DNA from 4 places in the Acidovorax sp. 106 genome. Region 1 is predicted to be linked to each of the others. Evidence: predicted binding sites of a transcription regulator. Region 1 holds the regulator's gene; each other region holds the start of a gene.

Region 1 (5,611 bases):
AAAAGTTGACGGAAGCCCAGATCAAGGTGCTGGCCTCGTATGTCTGGGGCTTGTCAAACAACAAGGCTCAGTAAGCTGGGTACGGGGCGGTATCGGGTGATACCGCCCTTTGTTGTTTGGGTTGAGTAGTTTTGAAGAAATAAAGAGCGCCACCATGAAGCAACCCAGCGAGTCCCCTCGCAAGGTCATTCCCATCGCTCCCGTCGAGGCAGCTGGCTCCGATGCTTCCAGCAGTCAGGTTGAGATCGTCTCCCTGTACGAGGCGCAGAAGAAGATTTACCCGCGCTCGATCAGCGGCTTGTTTGCCCGGTGGCGCTGGGCCATGGTGTTCCTGACCCAGTTGGTGTTTTATGGCCTGCCCTGGCTCGAGTGGGGGCAGCGCCAAATGGTGCTGTTCGATCTGGGCGCGCGCCGCTTTTACATTTTTGGTCTGGTCCTGTATCCGCAGGATTTCATCTACCTTACGGGGCTGCTGATCATCTCAGCACTGTCTCTGTTCTTGTTCACTGCGGTGGCAGGGCGCTTGTGGTGTGGGTTTGCGTGTCCGCAAACGGTTTACACCGAAATCTTCATGTGGATTGAGCACAAGATCGAAGGTGATCGCAGTGCCCGCTTGCGCCTGGATGGCGGTCCGTGGACCTTTGAAAAGGTCAGGAAAAAGTTTTTCAAGCAAGCCGTTTGGATTGCAGTAGCCCTGTGGACGGGGTTCACTTTCGTTGGCTACTTTGTGCCGATCCGCGAGCTGGGCGCTGAGCTGATCGCTTTGCAGGGCAGCTGGCAGATTTTCTGGGTGTTGTTTTACGGTTTTGCCACCTATGGCAATGCGGGCTTCATGCGTGAGCAAGTGTGCAAGTACATGTGTCCCTATGCACGCTTTCAGAGCGCCATGTTTGACAAGGACACGCTCATCGTCAGCTACGACGTTGCGCGTGGTGAGCCACGTGGGCCACGCAGCAAGACCGTAGATCACAAGGCGAAGGGTCTCGGGGATTGCATCGACTGCACGCTGTGTGTGCAGGTGTGCCCTGTGGGTATTGATATTCGCAAAGGGCTGCAGTACGAGTGCATTGGGTGCGGGTTGTGCGTGGATGCGTGCAACACTGTCATGGACAAGGTGAAGTACCCCCGTGGCTTGATTCGGTTCACTACCCAGAATGGCGTCGTGAAGCGCTGGTCGCAGTCCCAGATCCTACGGCGCGTGTTGCGGCCCCGTGTGTTGATTTACAGCGCCGTGCTGGTGACCTTGTGTGTGGCCATGCTTGCCAGCCTGATGACCAGAACGCCTTTGAAGGTCGACGTTGTGCGGGATCGTGCCGCCTTGTCTCGCATCGTTGCGGGCGGTAAGCTGGAGAACATCTACCGTATCCAGATCATGAATGCGACGGAGTTGCCTCAGCGCTACCACGTAGCAGCCAAGGGGCTGGAGGGCTTGGAGGTCGTATCGGAGGCTGCTGTGGACATTGAGCCTGCGCAGTCACGCTGGGTGGCGGTGCGTTTGCAGGTGCCCTATGGGTCCGCAACGCCGGGTTCGCATCCTGTGACGTTTGAGATTGGGGCGGAAGGTGGTGGCGCCCATGTATCGGAAAAAACTGTCTTTTTGGTTCCTCGGTAAGCAGCCTGTGGTCTCGCTGTTTTACCCGTTTTGATGGAGTTTGCTATGTCTTCGATTTCCTCTTCAGCACCCGCACCCGCACCCGTCCAGGCTGCCCCTTGGTGGAAGTTTGGCCATGTTTGGCTGGTGCTCTCAGGCCCCGCGATCGTCGTAGTGGCGGGCTTCGTCACCTTGTGGATTGCAGTGTCCAGTCCTGACCCTGTGGTTGCTGAAGACTACTACCAGCAAGGCATTGACATCAACAAGAGGCTGGAGAATCCGGAGCCCGGCATGGCACCTGCGCTCAAGGGCCGCAACCATGCCGTGACACCACTCAAAGACCAGCCCCGCTAGTTGCGGGGTCAGGGCCTCCATGGCGGTAGGCCCAGGCTTCGACGCCTTCTCAAAACCATACGGAGACACCACGATGTGGACACAGCGTTTGATGTGGATTGCTTGGCCTGCTTTTTTGGTCGCCGGGGCTTTGGAGGTGTTGGTGTTTGCCATGGTGGACCCCCAAGACCTGCACTGGTTTGGACAGCCGCTGGCGTTGTCTCGGCAGGGGGTTTACACCCTGGCGTTCTTTGCCTTTTGGGCGCTCACCATGTTGTCGGGTGCCATGACCACGCTGCTGGCCATGTCACCGTTTGAACTCAACCGCTGCCCTGTGCCTGACCAAGACCGGCCTGACGATTGCCGCAAGACACCATCTTGCCCTTGATGTGGGTTGCAAGCTACCGTTGGGCATGCCCTGCAAGCAGGTTGCTCAATGGCATGCTTGCTGATTGTTCACGATGCGGCGCAGGGCATCGGTGTCCAAGATTCGTACGTGGCGCTGGCGAACTTCGACGGTTCCATCCTCTACGAATTTGGAGAAAGTGCGGCTCACGGTTTCCAATTTGAGGCCCAGGTAGCTGCCAATTTCTTCCCGGGTCATGCGCAGCACCAACTCCGATTGAGAGAAGCCGCGAGCATGCAGGCGCTGTACCAGGTTGAGCAGGAATGCCGCCAAGCGCTCTTCAGCCCGCATGCTGCCCAAAAGAAGCATCACGCCGTGTTCGCGCACGATTTCGCGGCTCATGATTTTGTGCACATGGTGCTGCAGTGCCGTTACTTCGCGTGAGAGTTCTTCAATGCGATCAAACGGCATCACACAGACTTCGGCGTCTTCCAGCGCCACGGCGTCGCAGGTATGGTGATCATTGACAATGCCATCCAGGCCGATGATCTCACCGGCCATTTGAAAGCCCGTGACTTGGTCGCGACCATCCTCAGTGGCGACACAGGTCTTGAAGAAACCTGTGCGAATGGCGTACAGCGAGGTGAAGGCTTCGCCATTGCGAAAAAGTGTGCCGCCGCGCTTGACTTTGCGGCGCACGGCCACCACCTCGTCGATGCGCTGCAGCTGTTCGTCATTGAGGCCAACGGGCATGCAAAGCTCGCGGAGGTTGCAGTTGGAGCAAGCGACTTTGATGGTGAGCGGATTCATGGCACAGAAACCTGGTTGATGTTCGGGCATATCGTGCACGACGAGGGAGGCCGGTATGCCTCGGTCTGCGAGTAGCAGCAGATGATATGCATCAAATTGTCGCTCTTGTGGAGATGACTTCACTTGATGCAGGTCAAGGACGCAAGAGGAGGGGTGCGGCACAGTAAGCTAGTACGCAAGGATATCCCCATGACCGCAGTTACCCCAGAACTCCTGACCCGCTTTGACGTGCCAGGCCCTCGATACACCTCCTACCCCACGGCAGACCGTTTCGTGGAGGCATTTGGCCAAGAGGAATATGCCTTGGCATTGGCGCAGAGGCATCTGGGAACAGGTGCCAAGGCGATGCCATTGTCGCTTTACGTGCACATTCCGTTTTGCGAGTCGCTATGCTACTACTGCGCTTGCAACAAGATCATCACCAAACACCATGACCGCGCCGATGTCTATTTGCGCTACCTGAGCCGTGAGATTGATCTGCACACGGCCCAGTGCGGTGTAGGGCAGGTGGTCAGTCAGCTGCATTTGGGGGGGGGGACGCCGACGTTTCTCTCGGATGAGGGCTTGCGCGAACTCATGTCTATGCTCAAGCGCAGCTTCACGCTGGCGCCTGGGGGTGAGTATTCGATCGAGGTGGACCCGCGGACTGTGAATGCAGAGCGCTTGGCCTTGTTGGCCGAGTTGGGTTTTAACCGGCTGAGTTTTGGTGTGCAAGACTTTGACACCGAGGTACAAAAGGCCGTGCACCGCGTGCAGCCCGCCGAGCAGGTCTTTGCTTTGGTAGAGTCCGCCCGGTCCATTGGGTTTGATTCCATCAATGTGGATTTGATTTACGGTTTGCCACGCCAGACCCCTGAATCTTTTGACCGTACGCTGTCCCAGATCGCTCAGCTCCGCCCGGATCGGATTGCGCTGTACGCTTATGCTCACTTGCCAGACCGCTTCAAGCCCCAGCGTCGCATCATCACTGCCGAGCTGCCTACGGGCGGAGCCAAGGTGGCCATGTTGTCGCGTTCGCTGGATGCCTTTTTGGAGGCGGGCTACGTGTATGTGGGGATGGACCATTTCGCGCTGCCCACCGATGCCCTGGCCATTGCCAAGCGGCAAGGGCGCTTGCACCGTAATTTCCAGGGGTACAGCACGCAGCCTGACTGCGATCTGATTGGCTTGGGCGTATCGGCCATTGGGCGCATTGGTGCCACCTATAGCCAAAATGCCAAGACCCTGGATGAGTACTACGACCACCTCGACCAGGGGCGTTTGCCCGTGGTCCGTGGCTTGGCACTGAATCGGGACGATCTGGTGCGACGTGCTGCCATCATGGCCTTGATGTGCCAAGGAGAGTTGCTCATTGAGCCCATGGAGCAGGCTTGGCTGATTGACTTCCGCCGCTACTTTGCTGCTGAGTTGGATCAGCTCCAGGACATGCAGACCCAAGGCCTGGTGGAGGTCGGTGACGAGGGTGTGCGTGTCACGGCCATGGGGTGGTTCTTTGTGCGTGGCATTGCCATGGTGTTTGATCGCTACCTGCAGGCTGATCGCACGCGTGCCAAGTTCTCTCGCATCATCTGACACTCGATATGACTGGTGCCGTGGCCTGGACTGCGTTGGTGATGGGGCTCCTGGGTGGTACCCACTGCATTGCCATGTGTTCGGCGCCTTGCGGTGCCGTGGTGGGGGCGGGCGCTTCAGTGGCAGGAACTCTCCCGCCAGAGCAGCCTGTGCACTGGATGCCACGCAGCGCAGCACCCTCTGTTCTGCGCCAGTTGGCTTTTCACAGTGGCCGTGTGCTGGGCTATTCGCTGCTGGGGGCCTTGGCGGCCTGGGCGATGGACAGCCTGGCCTGGGTCACCCAGCAATCCATGGCACTGCGGCCTGTGTGGACGCTCATGCACGTTGCTGTGCTGGGTTGGGGGCTGATGATGATGGTTCAGTTGCGCCAGCCTGCCTGGGTGGAGCAGGCCGGTCGCTCAGTGTGGGCGCGTGTCAGGCCCTTGGTGGGCAGCCCTGCCGGGGTGGCGTCGGCTGGTATGTTGTGGGCTCTGATGCCCTGTGGGCTGCTTTACTCAGCGCTGTTGGTGGCAGCGCTCAGTGGCGGCCCGGTACAAGGGGCGTTGTCTATGGCGCTTTTTGCAGTGGGCAGCGGCCTGTGGCTGGTCGGTGGCCCGCTGGCATGGCATTGGGGGCGCAAGCACCTCCAAGCGTTGCGGGGTGATTGGGGGGCTCGTATCAGTGGCGCCTTGTTGTGTGGCGTTGCGGTGTGGGCGTTGTGGATGGACTTGGTATACAAGCCTTCACTGTGGTGTCGTTGAGTCAGGCGCTTGGCCCTGCCTGCCAAGAACCTGTTCAAAGAGCTGGCCGACTGCTTTGGCTTGTATAGCTAGCGATCAGTCCGTCACTTTTTGGCAATTTCACCACACTCCGTCAGCTTTTACATCTTGCTGGACCAGCTGATCTATCTTTGCGGGACAGCCATTTTTCTGCTTCTGCCGAACCGTGCGCTGAGATGGCCCCGGCTGGGCACAAGGTTT
Region 2 (5,611 bases), 740 kb from region 1:
TTTGGCGGCAGCCTCAAAGATGTGCCGCCCACCGAGCTGGGCGCCCTGGTGGTGCGTGAATCCCTGGCACACGCCAACGTGGAGGGCAAAGATGTGGGCCACGTGGTGTTTGGCCATGTGGTCAACACCGAGCCCAAGGACATGTACCTCTCGCGCGTGGCCGCCATCCACGGCGGTTGCGGCGAAGGCACACCCGCCTACAACGTCAACCGCCTTTGCGGCTCGGGCCTGCAGGCCATCGTCAACGCCAGCCAGTCCATCCTGCTGGGCGACGCCGACGTGGCGATTGGCGCCGGTGCCGAGAACATGAGCCGCGTGCCCTTTGCCAGCCTGAACATGCGCTGGGGCGCCCGCATGGGCGACACCAAGATGGTGGACATGATGATCGGCGCGCTGCACGACCCCTTCCACAACATCCACATGGGTGTGACGGCCGAGAACATCGCCGCCAAGTGGGGCATCACCCGCGAAGACCAGGACAAGTTGGCCGTAGAGAGCCACAACCGCGCCGAGCGCGCCACGCAGGCTGGCGTGTTCAAGGACCAGATCGTCCCCGTCACCTTGAAGAGCAAGAAGGGCGACGTGCAGTACGCCACCGACGAGCACTTCCGCCCCGGCGCCACGCTGGAAGACATGACCAAACTCAAGCCCGTGTTTGTCAAAGAGAACGGCACGGTGACCGCAGGCAACGCCTCGGGCATCAACGACGCCGCTGCGGCCGTGGTGCTGATGGAGGCCGGTGCCGCCAAGGCGCGCGGTGCCAAGCCCCTGGCGCGGCTGGTGGCCTATGCCCACGCAGGTGTAGACCCCAAGTACATGGGCATTGGCCCTGTACCCGCCACGCAACTGGCGCTGAAAAAAGCGGGCCTCACCGTTAACGACCTGGACGTGATCGAAGCCAACGAAGCCTTTGCCGCCCAGGCCTGCGCCGTGACTCGCGACCTGGGCCTGGACCCGGCCAAGGTCAACCCCAATGGCTCGGGCATTTCGCTGGGCCACCCCATTGGCGCCACCGGTGCGCTCATCACCGTCAAGGCCATCCATGAGCTGCAACGCGTGCAAGGCCGCTACGCGCTGGTGACCATGTGCATTGGCGGTGGCCAGGGCATTGCGGCGATTTTTGAGCGCCTGTGAGGAGCCCTCCTCCCTCCACCAAACGAACCCACGAACCGACCGAGACACCCTGACATGATTCGCGCACTGATTTCCTTCACCGCCCTGACCTTGGCCCTGGGCAGCACCGTGCAAGCCCAGACCGCCGCCTCGGCGCCCGCCGGGGCCTACCCCAGCAAGCCCATCCGCCTGATCGTGCCCTTCCCACCCGGCGGCGGCACCGACATCCTCTCGCGCCTGGTGGCTACCAAGCTCACCGAGCAGGCCAAGTGGACCGTGGTGGCCGACAACAAGGCTGGCGCAGGCGGCACCATCGGCATCACCGAAGCCGTGAAGGCCGCGCCCACAGGCTATGACCTGGTGATGGGCCAGAAGGACAACCTGGTGATCGGCCCCTGGCTGTACAAAAACCTGCCGTGGGACCCCACCAAAGACCTGACCGCCGTAGCCCATGTGGCCTACACGCCCGTCATCATCGTGACGAACGCCAACTCCAAGTTCAAGACACTGGCCGATGTGGTGGCCGCAGCCAAGGCGTCGCCGGGTACCGTCACCTACGGCTCGCCCGGCAACGGCACCTCCATCCATTTGGCAGGCGACCTGTTTGAAAAGGCCGCAGGCATCAAGCTCAGCCACATCCCCTACAAGGGCTCCAACCCCGCGCTGATGGATGCACTGGCGGGCAATGTGGACCTGCTCTTGTCCTCGGTGCCATCGGCCATGGCCCAAATCAAGTCCGGCAAGCTGCGGGCACTGGCCGTCACCTCCGCCAAGCGCAGCAGCTCACTGCCTGATGTGCCCACGGTGGCTGAATCTGGCTTCAAGGACTTTGATGTGAGCACGTGGTACGGCGTGTTTGCCCCCGCTGGCACCCCGGCCGCCGTGGCCACCACGCTGAATACCGAAATCAACAAACTGCTGGCCACGCCCGACATGAAGGCCGCCATCCAGGCCCAGGGTGCTGAGGCCCAGGCCATGACGCCCGCGCAGCTGACCACCTTGCTCAAGAACGACTACACCAAGTGGAAGGGCATCGTGGAGGCCTCTGGCGCAAAAATCGAGTGACCCCCTGAGGCGCTTTGCGCCTTCCCCCTGAAGGGGGACACACCCGGTGGCCTGGCAGAGCCAGTTCCACGGGTGCACTGGCTTGGAGAGCGCGTGCTCTACGGGCGGTGGGATGTACGAGCAATAGAAAACAAAACGGCTCCTGCATGGGAGCCGTTTTGCTTTTCAGCACATGCTGCGCATGCACTGACAGGATTGGGTTGAGGGGTCAGTCGCGCACTACCAGCACCGGTACATGCACCAGGCCCAGCACGCGCTGGGTCACGCTGCCCAGCACCAGCTTTTCCAGCCCACGGCGGCCGTGTGAGCCCATCACGATCAGGTCGGCGCCGGTGCTTTCCAGTGCACGCACAATGCCTTCGTGCACGGCATGGCCCTCGCCCACCACGGTGGTCACGTTCACACCCGCTTCGGTCATGGCCTTGCGGGCGGCGTCCAGTGCCGTGTTGGCCTCGGCCGTGGCAGCGCTCAGGTACTGCGCTTGCCCATAAGCAAAATCAGCCCCCACACCGGTGAAGGGATAGGGGTCCACCACATACAGCGCTGTCACCACACTGCCAAAGGTCTTGGCCAAAGCCGTGGCCTTGGACACAGCCAGCAGAGAAGTGGCCGAGCCGTCGATGGGAACCAGAATGTGCTTGAACATGGTATTGCTCCTTGGGTGATAGAAATCAGGCGGTGGCCCGAATACAAGCCAGAGTGTGAACTGGCACCATACCCCCGACCTTGATTCGCATCAAATGTCGCTGCGAATACCAGTACAAGCAGCGCAGCACCGCAAACGGTTACTGCGACGCGTCCACCACGTCCGCGCCCTGGAAATTACCGCGTCGGCAAGTGATGACCAGGGTGTCGCGGAAAGCGCCCTCTGCCAGGGGCTGGATGGGTGTGCTCTCGTGGATCATGCGGGCATCGTCCAGCAACATCAGCGACCAAGGCTGGGTCAATGTAAAGCGCACACCGCTTGGGCCCGTGGCCTCGAACACGCGGGTTTCACCACCTTTGACGGCATGCCGATCCACCAGAAACACCGCGACCAGGTCCACCCCATCCCGGTGCGCCCCCTCGGGCGTGGGGCGACCAATGCCATCGGTGGTGTCGATACGGAACTGGTGCGCTTCCAGAAACCAAGGCTCGGTGGCGGGCGTGGTGGCAAACACGGAGTCTGACACGCTGGCCAGGGCCTCCAGGAGCTTGTTCCACACCGGTGCAGCCACGGTGGGAGTCAACATGGGGGCAAACAACCGCTGCATGCCGCCGTGCAAGGCGTTGTATTCCACCGGCTGCCAGTGCGGGCGATGAGGGGCTTGCTGCACTGCACCGTGCTCCACCACAAAACAGGCGTGGCGCCGACGGCGGTAGCGCCCGCCGTCTTTCAAAAAGTCGTCTGGTGGCAGGTCGTTCCAGTCGGGGTTGAGAGCCAACAGGTCGTGCAAATCGCACCCAGCCCAAGCGGCCACATCAGTCGGCGCCAGCACCGCATAACCGGCGCTGCGCAATTGTTCTGAAACCTGTGAGGGGCGGGTAAACGGCGGGGGGAAGGTGACTTGGGTCATAGAGCGCAAGAGCTTAACTGCAGCGCCATGCCGCTGCGAGGTTGCGTCGCAGAAGACGCACTGCCGACGAGGTAGCTCAAAGAAAAAGCCGCATCCGATGGCACCGGATGCGGCTTTGGAGAGCCTTTAAAGAAGCCCTTGACGAAGCCCTTGAGGGAGCGAAACGCTTAATGTGAAATAACTTTCATGGTCCATGGAGGCTCGGCCACCGAGGCCATGAAGCTCAGACGCGCTCAGCCACCCAGCCCTGCACCGATGCCAAGGCAGCAGGCACCTTGCTGGCATCTGTGCCACCTGCCATGGCCATGTCGGGCTTGCCGCCGCCCTTGCCGCCCACTTGTTGGGCCACAAAGTTCACCAGCTCGCCGGCCTTGACTTTGCCAATGCTGTCGGCTGTGACACCCGCAGCCAGTTGCACCTTGTCGCCGTCCACAGCGGCCAGCACGATGGCAGCGGTCTTGAGCTTATCCTTGAGCTTGTCCATGGTGTCGCGCAGGGTCTTGGCGTCGGCACCGGGCAGCAGGGCTGCCAGCACTTTCAGGCCCTTGATGTCCACTGCCTGGGTCAGCAACTCGTCGCCTTGGGCAGAAGCCAGCTTGCCCTTGAGGGCGGCCACTTCTTTTTCCAGCGTGCGGGCGTTTTCCAGCGCCTGGGCAATGCGGGCGTTCAGCTCGGCCACGGGCGACTTGAGGGCGCCAGCGGCCTGGTTCACGGTGTCTTCCAGGCTTTGCAGATAGGCCAGTGCATTGGCGCCGGTCACGGCTTCAATGCGGCGCACGCCTGCGGCCACGCCGCCCTCGCCCACCACCTTGAACAGGCCAATATCGCCCGTGCGCTGCACGTGCGTGCCGCCGCACAGCTCGCGGCTAGTGCCGATGTCCAGCACGCGCACGGTCTCGCCGTACTTCTCGCCAAACAGCATCATGGCGCCGGTCTTCTGGGCCGACTCAATGTCCATCACGCGCGCGCCGGTGGGCGTGTTGGCCAGGATTTCTTCGTTCACGCGGCGTTCGATCTCGCGGATCTCGGCGTCGGTCACGGCGGCGTTGTGCGCAAAGTCAAAACGGGTGCGGTCGGCATTCACCAAGCTGCCCTTTTGCTGCACGTGGCTGCCCAGCACTTCGCGAAGGGCCTTGTGCATGATGTGCGTGACCGAGTGGTTGCGCATGGTGGCGGCGCGCACTGCGGTGTTGACCTGGGCCTGCACCGTGTCGCCCACGTTCAGCGTGCCCTCTTCCAGGGTGCCGTGGTGGCCAAACACGTCGGCCTTCACTTTGAGCGTGTCGCCCACCGCAAAGCGGGCCGAGCCGCTGGTGATGACGCCCTCGTCACCCACCTGGCCGCCGCTTTCGGCGTAGAAGGGAGTGGCATCGAGCACCACCACGCCGTTCTGGCCCGCCTTCAGGGCTGCAGCGCTCGTCCCGTCTACGTAGATAGCTATGATTTTTGCAGTCTCGGCCAGACTGTCGTAGCCCGTGAACTGGTTGGCCGCACCGGTGTACTCCAGCGCCTTGTCCATCTTGAACTTGCCAGCAGCGCGGGCCTGGGCCTTTTGCTTTTCCATGGCGATCTTGAAGCCCGCCTCGTCCACTTCCACATCGCGCTCGCGGCAGACGTCGTTGGTCAGGTCGAGCGGGAAGCCATACGTGTCGTGCAGCTTGAAGGCCACTTCACCGGGCAGCACTTTGGCGCCGCCGTCCAGGGACGCATCCAGAATCTCCATGCCGTTGGCCAGCGTTTCAAAGAAGCGCTCTTCCTCGGTCTTGAGCACGTCGGTGATCCGCTGCTCTTGCTCGCGCAGCGCCGGGTAGGCATCGCCCATCAGGCGGGCCAGGTCGGCCACCAGCTTGTGGAAGAACGGCGTCTTCTTGCCCAGC
Region 3 (5,611 bases), 170 kb from region 1:
CAGGTTCTCCTCCAGAAACTGCCTCGCCAGCGGGTGGCAATCGCTGGCAGTGACATCCATGCCGCGCCGATGGCACACCAGGCTCGCCAGTCCCAGTCCGCAGCCAATCTCCAAGATCCGCTCCCCGGTGCGCAAAGGGCGCGAGGCCATGCGGGCTGCCAGCTGCGCGCCTGAAGGCCACAACAGTCCGAACAAGGGCCAGGCCGCAGAAGAGATGCCCAGCTGCTCTGCAGCGCCCAGGGGGTCGGAAAATTGCTGTTTGTCCAGCAGCGAGCGAATGAAAAGATTAGCGACCCCTGGGACGGGGATGCTCTCGTGCTTGGTGAGGTAGCCTGGCATGCAATGGGCCTGAAGCCCGTTGTCAAGGGACCCCGAGAGAGTGGGTGAGGGCCTGGAGTATGCGCCATACCTAAAAACAGCCCTCATGGCTTTTGAAGGCATCTGCACGGATGGCCTGGATCGGGTTGTTGCTGTTGAGCCCCATGGGCTGTGGGCGACGGCGGCTTTGGGGTATGCCGATGGGCCTGGTTGATATAGTCCCGCGAGTTCATTGACTTCGTTGGGGAAACTTCATGGCCGCAGGCAGCCTTTTAGCTTTATTGGATGACATCGCGACCATCCTTGACGACGTCGCGTTAATGACCAAAGTGGCGGCAAAAAAGAGCGTGGCCATGGCCGACGATGTCTCCGTGATGACCAAGGTCGCCGCGCAAAAAACCGCTGGTGTGCTGGGCGATGATCTGGCGCTGAACGCCCAGCAGGTCACGGGTGTGCGCGCAGACCGTGAAATTCCGGTGGTATGGGCGGTGGCCAAAGGGTCCTTGATCAACAAGGTCATCCTGGTGCCTGCGGCGCTGCTGATCAGCGCTTTTGCGCCCTGGGCTGTGACGCCGCTATTAATGCTGGGCGGTGCTTTCCTGTGCTTTGAAGGCACAGAAAAGTTGGCCCACAAGTTTTTGCACCCACAAGACAAAGCCCAGGCAGAGCACGACAGCCTGGTCAAAGCCAATGCCGATCCTGCCGTGGACATGGTGGCTTTTGAAAAGGAGAAGATCCAAGGTGCCGTGCGCACGGACTTCATCTTGTCCGCCGAGATCATTGCGATCACGTTGGGGACGGTGGCAAACGCGCCCTTTGCGCAGCAGGTCATGGTGCTCAGCGGCATTGCATTCATCATGACCCTGGGTGTGTACGGCCTCGTGGCAGGCATCGTCAAGTTGGACGACCTTGGCCTTTGGCTGCATCGCAAAAGCAGCAGCGCTGCCCAGGCCATGGGCCGTGGCATTCTGTGGGCGGCTCCTTGGCTGATGAAGTGCTTGTCGGTGGCAGGCACTGCCGCCATGTTCCTGGTGGGGGGCGGCATCTTGGTGCATGGTGTGCCTTGGCTGCACCACGCCGTCGAAGGTTGGGGCACGGTGGCAGCCCAGTGGCCCGTGGGGGGCTTGTGGTCGGTTTTGGTTCCCAATGTGCTGAATGCGTTGATTGGGTTGTTGGCTGGGGTGGTGGTGCTTGTGGCCGTAACGGTGGTGCAACGTTTGCGCGGCAGCCCTGCCGCCCAAGGATGAAGGGGGCGGGCGCCTGGCCCATCGATTGAATGGGCGCCGACCGAATGGCCTCGGGTAAACACAGGGTTGTTTGACCTGTGGCAAGGTTGACCAATTCGCTAACAGGCCCAATACAAACACGGGGGCCGTCCCCGTTCAACTGCATTGAGTTCTGTATGAAGAAAAACCTGCTGACCGTGGCCGTTCTGTGCGCAATGATGACTTCGGGCGCTGCGTTTGCGCAGCAAGCCGAAGGCCCTTGGCTGGTGCGTGCCCGTGCCGTGAACCTCGATAGCGCCAACAAAGACAGTACCGGCCTCGGTCTGTCGGTGAACGACAAAGTCATTCCTGAAGTCGACGTGTCGTACTTCTTCACCCCCAACATCGCTGCCGAGCTGGTGTTGACTGTGCCTCAAAAGCACGACTTGAGCTCCAGCGTTTTGGGCGGCAAGATTGGCACGCTCAAGCACCTGCCTCCTTCGCTGCTGGTGCAGTACCACATGCCCATGGGCAGTTTCAAGCCTTACGTCGGTGCTGGTATCAACTACACACGCTTCTCCAGCGTGAAGTTGCCCGCAGGTGTGGACATTGATCGCAACAGCTTTGGCGCAGCCCTGCAAGTGGGCGTGGACATTCCGCTGCAAAAGAACCTGTACCTGAACCTGGACGTCAAGAAAGTCTTCATCAAGACCGACGTGAGCTTGGCAGGCGCCAAGATTGGCACGTTCAAGGTGGACCCTGTTCTGGTGGGTGTGGGCCTCGGCTGGCGCTTCTGATGCGCCTTGCGCAGCGGCAACGCTGCGCACATTCTGGTGGGGAAAAGCCAGCGCATCTGCGCTGGCTTTTTTTATGGCTTCATCGGGGCTCCGGGTGTGCTGGCATGAGCCGAATCAACCCCCGGTCATTTCGCGTAGATAAGAACCTGTGTCAGCCCGCAGTCGGCTCCGTACAAGGTAAGGACAGAGTGAACCGCGCCCCTTCGCCGGGTGTGGAGGTGACAGTCAGTTCGCCATGCATCAACTCCGCCAGCGCCCTGGACAGGGCCAGGCCCAAGCCCGTGCCTCCATGCTCGCTGCTTACCTGGGCGCTGCCTTGGCGAAATTTCTCAAAAATCAGATCGTGCAAGTGCGGTGGAATGCCGGGGCCCGAGTCCACGACATGAAACTGCAGCCGTGTACCCTCGGCCCCTGTCTCCACTTCCAGCCGCACGCCGCCTTGTGCCGTGAATTTGAGGGCATTGGAGAGCAGGTTGTTCAGAATTTGCTTGAGTCTGAGCCCGTCGCACACCAGCAATTGCGGGGTGTCTGGTGATACCGACACTTGTAGCGTCAGGCCCTTTTGGGCCGCTGAAATAGCGAAAAAGTCAGCCGTGTTTTGCACCAATTCGCGCACGGGGTGGGGCGCCAGCACAATGGGCATGGCTCCGGCCTCGACCTTGGCCAAGTCCAGAATTTCGGTGAGCAATGTGTTGAGGTGGTCTGCAGCCTGCCGGATCAAGCTGGCCGCCTCCCTGAACGAAGGCTGCTGCAAGCGCAACTCCATCAGTTCCGCAAAGCCCCGGATGCTGGTGAGCGGCGTGCGCAGCTCGTGCGATACCGCTGCCAGAAATTCACTTTTGGCCTGACTTGCCGATTGGGCCTGCGCTTCGCTGATGGCCAGCGCTGCGTGGGACTCTTCCAGCCTCCGCACGCCGCGCAAGAAACCCACACCGCTGGCCACGATGGCTGCGCCCAGCAGCAACGCCACGGTCAGTGTCACGTTGCGCATGTCCCGCCACTCCTCCAGCGCTGCCTCTGTCGTGGTGGAGACCAACATGCTCAACGGATACCCCGGCACCCGCCGGAATGCCGTGATCCGCTCTGTGTTGTCCACCTCGCTGACGCGGACGTAGGTACCCTCTGCTTTGTTGAGGTCTGTCAATGGGTGGTGAGGGGGGAGCGTGATGGTCTTGCCCATACCGGTGGCTTTGCCCCCTGCAACCAGTGCCCGCAGAGTGTTGTCATCGCCAAACAGCGACACAGCGCCGCCAGCCCCCAATTCGACGTCACCGTACACCGTTTCGAAGTAGTTGGGGTTGACCGATGCCACCACGATACCGTGCAAGTAGCCACTGGGCGACACGATGGGGCGCGAGAGTTGCAGGGTCCATTTGCCTGATACCTTGCCCAGCACCGGTTTGCCCACAAACAGGCCATTGCGGGTGAGTTGCTTGCGGGTATCAGCGTGGCGTGCTGGCTCTAGGTGCACCTGGATGTGTTCGCGTTCCGAGAGATCAAGCGGCCCGGTCTTTTGTCCATCCGGGTCCAGGTTGCTGGCCACGAAACGTCCGTCTGCCCCCACGACAGAGAGCTGAGTCAGGATGTCGGGTACCAGACCGGTTTCATTGGCCAGCCGCGTGTAGTCTGAGGGCTGAAAACTGCCTTGGGCCAACGCATCCCGCATGCGCAGCGTGGCTTGGTCAATGGGTGCTAGCACGCGCAGCGTTTGTTCTTGCAGCACCCGTGCCAAGTTGGCGTTTTGCCGCTCCTGGGAATCTATAGCGTCTTGCCATTTGGTGTAGAGCGCCAACGCCACCAATGCTGCCGTCACCACCAGCGCCAATGCCACAAAGCCAATCACCTTGGCCTGCAAGTCTTTGGCATGCAGCGGGTTTAAGGCCGCAGCGCCTGGGGGGCTTGGCGGCGGCTGCATGGCTGGGGGTGATTTTTCCAACATGGTTCCCATGGCTCAGAGCATGCCACTTTCCCGCCGCTTTGCGCAGAGGGCTGTTGCTGGATCAGCGAGCCGACTTTGCGGCCACATGGCCAAGTGGGTTCTCCGGGCTAACCGGCCAGAATCGGTGTGCACAGCTCGACCAAGGTGCCATCTGGGCAACGCAGGTAGGACACCGTTTGGCCCCAGGGCTTGGTGCTGGGTGGTGCCAGCTCGGTGGCTCCGCTGCCCAGCGCCTGTTGGTGGGCTGTGGGGACATCGGGGGTGACCAGACCGATCTCCATGCCCAGGGGCTGTGGGCTGGCATTGGCGGCGACATGGCCGCCTGCAAAGTTGGCGTGGCCTAGCGAGTGGTCGGCAAAAGCCAGCGTGGTGGCGCCGGTTTCCAGCTCGCCGTAGGTGCCCGACTCATGCAGAAAACGCCTTGTCATGTCAAAGGCCCGCTCGAAAAAGGCCAGTGAGGCCTCTACGTCCGGAACGTAAATGATGGTGTAGCCGAATTGCATGAAGAAAGCCCGGTGGGTGATGACTGTGTTCGGTCATTCTGCACCACTGGGCGTGCTGCGGGGCGCCCGTTCATGTCAGCAGTTGCCACTGCGACAACCGCCAACCCGAGGGCGAGGTTGATGCCCACCCACGTCCGGATTTGGGCCAGCACTTTGCCCGCTTCCGGCCAATGGGCGCTTTGGTGGGCGCGGCTGAGCCGGGGAAAAAGGGACAGGCGGATGTACCCAAAGATGACGGCCATGACCGTCCCCAGGGCCGCCATCACAGTCCAGCCCAAGGGCATGGCAAAACTGCCCCCTGCTTGCACCGTGTGCTTGGCGACGTGGCCCACCATCCACAGGCCCGATGCGAGCAGGGCCACCACGGCTACCACCACGGTCGCAAAAAAACGCTGCAAAACGCCTTGCATCAGGCCAACGCGCAGCGCAGGCTCCAGCGTTTGTGCGGCAGGGCGCAAAAAGAAATGGGCGAAGAACATGCCCCCCAGCCAGACGATGGCTGCGAGCAAGTGGACCAGTTTGAGGGTTGCGTACAGCATGGTGGTGTGGGCCTTTCTTTCCCGGAGAAGATCGTACACAGGGTCTCAGAGTGGCTCACAAAACTCAGCGAAGCGGCCCTGGCCAGGCGTTTCGCCACAAGCATTACAAGCCTTACGAAAAGGCGAGACAACGACGCCAGGGGCGTTTTGTGAGCCCTCTAAGCCGAGCCAGACAGCCCTTGGCGTGCCGCTGCGCCACGCGGGTGAACAATGAACTGATTGCCGCCGTTGCGCTTGGCTTGGTACATGGCCTCATCGGCGTGGCTGAGCAGCATGCTTTCATGGGTGCCATGCTCTGGGAACACCGCCA
Region 4 (5,611 bases), 110 kb from region 1:
GGGGCGGTGGTGACGGTGCCGCGCTGGTATTCGGTGCGCCCAGGCTTTTTGCGGATGGCTTCGGTACTGGTGGCGCGCAGCAGGGGCGGGGCAGGGCGGGTGCTGCCCATCATGCGCAGCAAGGCTGGGCGCACAAAGGCCAAGAAGGTCACCATCACCGCCACCGGGTTGCCCGGCAGGCCAAACAGAATGGCACCGCCGGGGTTGGTGCTGATATCATTTTGATAGCTGTCAGCGCTTGTGGATTGAGCGCTAGGAGCTGATTTGATATCAAGATTTGGCGCGGCAATCCGCCCCACGGCCATGGGGCGGCCGGGTCGCATGGCGATGCGCCAGAAGGCCACGTCGCCCAGCTTTTTCATCATGGCGCGGGTGTGGTCGGCCTCGCCCACGCTCACGCCGCCGCTGGTGATGATGGCGTCGGCGCGCTGCGCCGCTTCGGTGAAGGCTGCTTCGAGCAGGGCTGGATCGTCGCGCACCACACCCATGTCGATCACCTCCACGCCCAGGCGGCAAAGCAGGCCAAACACCGTGTAGCGGTTGCTGTCGTACACGGCGCCTTCGCGCAGGGGCTCGCCCAGGCTCAGGATTTCGTCGCCGGTCGAGAAATAGGCCACCCGCAGGCGGCGCGATACCGTCACCGTCTTCAGCCCCAGGCTGGCCACCAGGCCCAGCGCGGCGGGGGTGAGCAGCTCGCCTTGCGCCAGGGCCACGCCGCCCTCCATTAGGTCCTCGCCCTTGAAACGGCGGTTGTCGCCCAGGCGCAGCACATCGGCAGCGATGGTGATGTGCTCGCCCTGCGCGGTGGTGAATTCCTGCGGCACCACCGTGTCCAGCCCGGCGGGCATGATGGCGCCGGTCATGATCTTCACGCATTCGCCGGGCTGCACCGTGCCTGCCCAGGCCTTGCCCGCCAGGGCCGTGCCCATGTTGCGCAGCGTCAGCGGCTGGCCTGCCACCAGCTGGCTGCCCGCAAAGGCATAGCCGTCCATGGCCGAGTTGTCGTGCGGTGGCACGCTGATGGGCGAGATCACATCGCGCGCCAGCACGCGGCCCAGGGCCTCGAAGATGCCGACTTCTTCGGTGCCTTCCACGGGCTGCACCAGCGCCTGCAAAAACGCGTTGACCTGGTCTGCGTGCAGGGCCTGGGGGTCGTAGCCGGCCAGTTCGGCGGCAATCTGGGCGATGGATTTCATGCGAAAGCGGTGGTTGGGTCGGTGGGTAAAACGGCGCGTTGCACCTTGGGCGGGCGGTGCTCTAGGTGGCGATGGCGACCGGGGTGGGCGCAGAGGGTAGCAAAAGCAGCATGTGCAGTTTGTCGTAAGGTACACCGTCGACCACGATAGCGCCCGGCAGCAGGCCCCAGGCGCGAAAACCTGCTTGCTCGTACAGCCGCACCACATGGGTGTTGCTGGCCGTGACGGTGAGCACCAGTTGCGTCAGCCCCGGCACCTGGCGGGCCAGCTGGATGCAGGCCGCCACCAGTTGCTGCCCAAGGCCACGGCGCTGGGCCTGGGGCGCCACCATCATGCCCACCACCACGGCGCAGTGCCGCTGTTTGGTGCGCTGCTCGCGTTCGCAACCCACACAACCGAGCAGGGCGCCGGTGTCATCAAACGCCCCCAGGAAAAACTGGCCCGAAGCGGGGTCGCCAAACCGCCCCACATAGCTCTCGGCCAACCGGCCCACCGAGGATTCGTAGTCGGAGGTGAACGCATCGGGCGCGCTGCGCAGGGCCTCGTCACGCAGGGCTTTGTAGGCCGCAGCATCGCTGGCCTGCAGGGGGCGTATCTGCACGGCAGCGCGCTGCGGGTGGGCGGTGCCGGCAGGGGCGTCTGTGGCGATGGTTGCGCTTGTGGCGAGTGCGGCGCGGAAGGGCGGCATGGTCAGCTTGCGCGTTCTAGCGCCTGCAGCTCGGCCAGCGTGTTGGCGTTGAAGAACGCCTTGGGATCATCGCCGGGCTGGTCAAACGGCACGGTCACGCAGCGGTGCGTGGCGGTCCATGCATCGATCTTGCGCCCACCGGCCTGGGTAAAGCGCACCAGGCTTTCGAGCAGGTCCACCCGCAGCAGGCAAAACACCGGCTGCGTGCGCACGGTGGTGTGGCCGGTGCCGTCGTCTTCAGGGGCAGCAGCCATGGCGATTTCTGCCTGTTGCTCGTCGGCAGCCTGCGCCATGCGGGCCGCCAGGTCCAGGGGAAACAGTGGCGTATCGCACGGCACCGTCAGCAGCCAAGGGGTTTCGCAGCGCTCCAGCCCGGTCAGGAAACCGGCCAGCGGCCCGGCGTAGTCGTTGCTGGCATCGGGCCACACCGGCGCGCCAAACGATTCATAGGCCGCCAGGTTGCGGTTGGCATTGACCAGCGACGCGCCCACCTGCATCTGCAGCCGCATCAAGGTGTGCAACGCCAGCGGCAGGCCGCGAAAGTTCTGCAGGCCTTTGTCCACCCCGCCCATGCGGGTGCCTCGGCCCCCTGCGAGGACAAGGCCGGTGATGTTTTGGGTATCAATCATTGGTGTTCTTTAACTATTCAAAGGATCGCAGGCCAGAGTTTCCCGTGGCCTCGAAGTCAGAACTGCGCACAAGGCCATGGCAGCCAAGCAAGGGCCTTGGCCGGCCGCGCCGCCCCGCCGCGAGGGCTGCGTCCCCCTTCCCGCGCGCAGCGCGAGAGAAGGGGGAGGCGAAGCAGTCGCTCAGGGGGTTGTGCCATGTTATCCACCGATGTAGCTCATCTCCACCCGCCGCGTGCCAGCGCCCGCATCAGCAGGCAGGCTGCTGCGCAGTTCAGAATACCGGTCGTTGCGCTGCTGCCAGATGGGCGCGATGGCAGCGGCAATGTCTGCATCGCTGGCGCCGCTGCGCAGCAGGCCACGCAGGTCATGCCCTTGGGATGCGAACAGGCACAGGTACAGCTTGCCCTCGGTGGACAGGCGGGCGCGGTTGCAGTCGTGGCAAAACGCCTGCGTCACGCTGCTGATGACGCCCACCTCGCCCAGCGCGCGGTCGTACTGCCCGCTGGCATCGGCATAGCCCCAGCGCTCGGCGGTTTCGCCGGGGCTGCTGGGCGACAGGGGCACCAGCGGCAGCTCGGCGCGCAGGCGCGCGACCAGCTCGGCCGAAGGCAGCACCTCATCCATGCGCCAGCCGTTGGTGGCGCCCACGTCCATGTATTCGATAAAGCGCAGCGTGGTACCCGTGCCGCGAAAGTGGCGGGCCATGGGCAAGATTTCATGGTCATTGGTGCCGCGCTTGACCACCATGTTCACCTTGATTTGCGACAGCCCCGCGGCCTGCGCGGCATCAATGCCTGCCAGCACATCGGCCACCGGAAAGTCCACATCGTTCATGCGGCGGAAGACTGCGTCGTCCAGTCCGTCCAGGCTCACCGTCACGCGGTTCAAGCCCGCCTCCTTCAATGCCTTGGCCTTGCGTGCCAGCAGCGATCCGTTGGTGGTGAGCGTCAGGTCCGGCGCCTTGCCGTCCACCGTGCGCAGCTGCGCCAGTTGGGCGATGAGGTCTTCGATGTTCTTGCGCAGCAGCGGCTCGCCGCCCGTGAGGCGAATCTTGCGCACCCCGTGCGCCAGAAACAGCGACGCCAGCCGCGTGATTTCTTCAAAGCTCAGCAGCGCGCTGTGGGGCAGGTAGGGGTAGTCCTTGTCGAACACTTCCTTGGGCATGCAGTAGTTGCAGCGGAAGTTGCAGCGGTCCGTCACGCTGATGCGCAGGTCGCGCAGCGGGCGCCCCAGGGTGTCCACTAGCAAGCCAGTGGCTTGCGAGGGGTGCAAAGGAACCAGGGCTGCCAAGTCAGCGCGGCGCAGGTCCACCAGGGGAATGACACGTTCAGCCATGGCCGAATTGTGCCCGAAGGCCTGTTTCCCACACCAGGCAAGTCCTTCATTGTCTTGATCCGTGTCAAGACGGGGACGGGTTGTGCACTTGGCTGGATCTTCGCCTTGGGCTGCTGGCGGCATATTGATCTGGCGCAACGGAGCGGGTTGACATTGTCATGACAATTCCATGACCTTCAAGGGTTTACCCCAGTTACTTTGACAGAAAGCAGGCTCCGTCATGACATGCAGCAATCCAACCGTGGTTCCGTGGTCGCGCCAACGTCGGCGCCTTGTGCAATGGGTGACGGCGGGCGTGGTGTTGCCTACCTGGGCGGCCACCGTGCAGGCGCAGATGGCGCTGTCTGCGGCCATCAACGTGTCGGGCTCGTTCCGGGCGATGTCGCAGCGCATGGCCAAGGCCTATTGCCAGCAGCAGCTTGGTGTGATGCCAGATGCCGCACTGGAGGTGCTGACCAAAGCGCGCAAGCAAGCGCAGGTCGGGGCCGCAGATTTGGCCAAGGGCTCCACTGCGGGTGCCTGGCCTGCCGAGCTGAGTCGCCAGCTGGAAGAGGTGCAAAAGCAGTACAGCATCTTGAATACGCTCACGGCCGTGGCGCCTTCGAAGGCATCGGCCGTGGCGGTGGCCGAGCAGGCCGACCGCATGATGGTTGCGGCGCAGACCGCCACCGAGGCGCTGGAAAAGCTGGCCCGCGCACCCAGCGCCAAGCTCGTGGGTTTGGCAGGGCGCCAGCGCATGCTGTCGCAGCGCATGGCCAAGCACTATTTCTTGATGGCAGCGGGCGTGGAGCCCAAGGCATCGCAAACCCAAATGAATGCCGACGCCGCCGAGTTCAAACAGGCGCTGCAAGCCCTGGCGGCAGCGCCAGTGTCCACCGCCGCCATCCGCACCGAGCTGGACCTGGGGCAGGCCCAGTGGCTGTTTTTTGAAACCGCCATGCGCCGCAACCCCGATGCCCAGGGCATGTCTGCCGTGGCCACCACCAGCGAGCGCTTGCTGGAGGTGACGGACCGGCTGACCTCGTTGTACGACGCAGCCCTGCGCGAAGTGCTGGGCTGAAGTCCCGGGAGGGCTGTTGGCGGTCTTGAGAGAGATCGCCAATAGGCTTTAGAGCGGCAAACACGACTCAGCGAAGTGGCCCTGGCTAGGCGTTCCGCGGCAGGCAGTACAGGGGTAAGACAAGACGGGACAACGACTCCAGGGGGGTTGTGCTAGCCGCTCTTGGAACAGGTTCTTAAACGCAGCGCGCCCCGTCCACCTCAATGCACACGCCGCTGATGAAGGCGGCTTCGTCGCTGGCGAGGTACAGCGCCGCATTCGCCACGTCTTGTGCTGTGGAAAACCGCCCCAGCGGGATGGTCGCCAGGAACTTGGCGCGGCGGGCGTCGTCCACCGGGCCGCCCGCAAACTCTGCCGCCAGCCCGGTGTCGGGGTTGAAGACGGGGTTCAGGCAGTTGACGCGGATGTTGTCGGGCCCCAGCTCGGCTGCCATCGACTTGCTGATGGTGATGACTGCGCCCTTGGAACCGTTGTACCAAGTCAGCCCCGGGCGTGGGCGCAGCCCGGCGGTGGAGGCAATGTTGATGAGGCTGCCCCCGCCTGTGCGGCGCAGCGCGGGCACGGCGTGGATGGCGCTGAGGTAGATGCTCTTGACGTTGATGGCGAAGACCTTGTCGAACTCTTCTTCGCTCACCTCCAGCATGGGGCGGTTGCGGTGCGTCCAGCCCGCGTTGTTCACCATGGCATCGAGCCGGCCAAACAG

Evidence for each region. Region 1 encodes FNR, which switches genes on or off when oxygen is low (the NO sensors DNR and NnrR bind a similar motif). Its sites were predicted from a motif close to TTGATNNNNATCAA; they were not measured.
Region 2: a site for FNR is predicted at 2,905-2,918, ahead of C8C98_RS17820 (universal stress protein). Genes of this name have one in related genera too.
Region 3: a site for FNR is predicted at 1,636-1,649, ahead of C8C98_RS20280 (OmpW family protein). Genes of this name have one in related genera too.
Region 4: a site for FNR is predicted at 3,903-3,916, ahead of C8C98_RS20535 (type IV pili methyl-accepting chemotaxis transducer N-terminal domain-containing protein). Genes of this name have one in related genera too.

The regions. Positions count from the first base shown of each region.
Region 1 is NZ_RCCC01000001.1:4,788,227-4,793,837, reverse strand. It holds gene ccoP (cytochrome-c oxidase, cbb3-type subunit III) at 1-74, shown strand, start outside; gene ccoG (cytochrome c oxidase accessory protein CcoG) at 155-1,612, shown strand; gene C8C98_RS21065 (FixH family protein) at 1,658-1,945, shown strand; gene C8C98_RS21060 (hypothetical protein) at 2,019-2,312, shown strand; gene fnr (fumarate/nitrate reduction transcriptional regulator Fnr) at 2,358-3,080, opposite strand; gene hemN (oxygen-independent coproporphyrinogen III oxidase) at 3,270-4,652, shown strand; gene C8C98_RS21045 (sulfite exporter TauE/SafE family protein) at 4,661-5,392, shown strand.
Region 2 is NZ_RCCC01000001.1:4,045,413-4,051,023, reverse strand. It holds gene bktB (beta-ketothiolase BktB) at 1-1,134, shown strand, start outside; gene C8C98_RS17825 (tripartite tricarboxylate transporter substrate binding protein) at 1,189-2,178, shown strand; gene C8C98_RS17820 (universal stress protein) at 2,387-2,824, opposite strand; gene C8C98_RS17815 (2OG-Fe dioxygenase family protein) at 2,964-3,734, opposite strand; gene alaS (alanine--tRNA ligase) at 3,958-5,611, opposite strand, start outside.
Region 3 is NZ_RCCC01000001.1:4,619,776-4,625,386, reverse strand. It holds gene C8C98_RS20290 (methyltransferase) at 1-339, opposite strand, end outside; gene C8C98_RS20285 (DUF808 domain-containing protein) at 573-1,565, shown strand; gene C8C98_RS20280 (OmpW family protein) at 1,721-2,320, shown strand; gene C8C98_RS20275 (ATP-binding protein) at 2,472-4,268, opposite strand; gene C8C98_RS20270 (VOC family protein) at 4,367-4,762, opposite strand; gene C8C98_RS20265 (CopD family protein) at 4,723-5,301, opposite strand; gene C8C98_RS20260 (GGDEF domain-containing protein) at 5,460-5,611, opposite strand, start outside.
Region 4 is NZ_RCCC01000001.1:4,680,976-4,686,586, reverse strand. It holds gene C8C98_RS20555 (molybdopterin molybdotransferase MoeA) at 1-1,196, opposite strand, end outside; gene C8C98_RS20550 (GNAT family N-acetyltransferase) at 1,258-1,884, opposite strand; gene mobA (molybdenum cofactor guanylyltransferase MobA) at 1,887-2,513, opposite strand; gene moaA (GTP 3',8-cyclase MoaA) at 2,712-3,848, opposite strand; gene C8C98_RS20535 (type IV pili methyl-accepting chemotaxis transducer N-terminal domain-containing protein) at 4,069-4,908, shown strand; gene C8C98_RS20530 (SDR family oxidoreductase) at 5,084-5,611, opposite strand, start outside.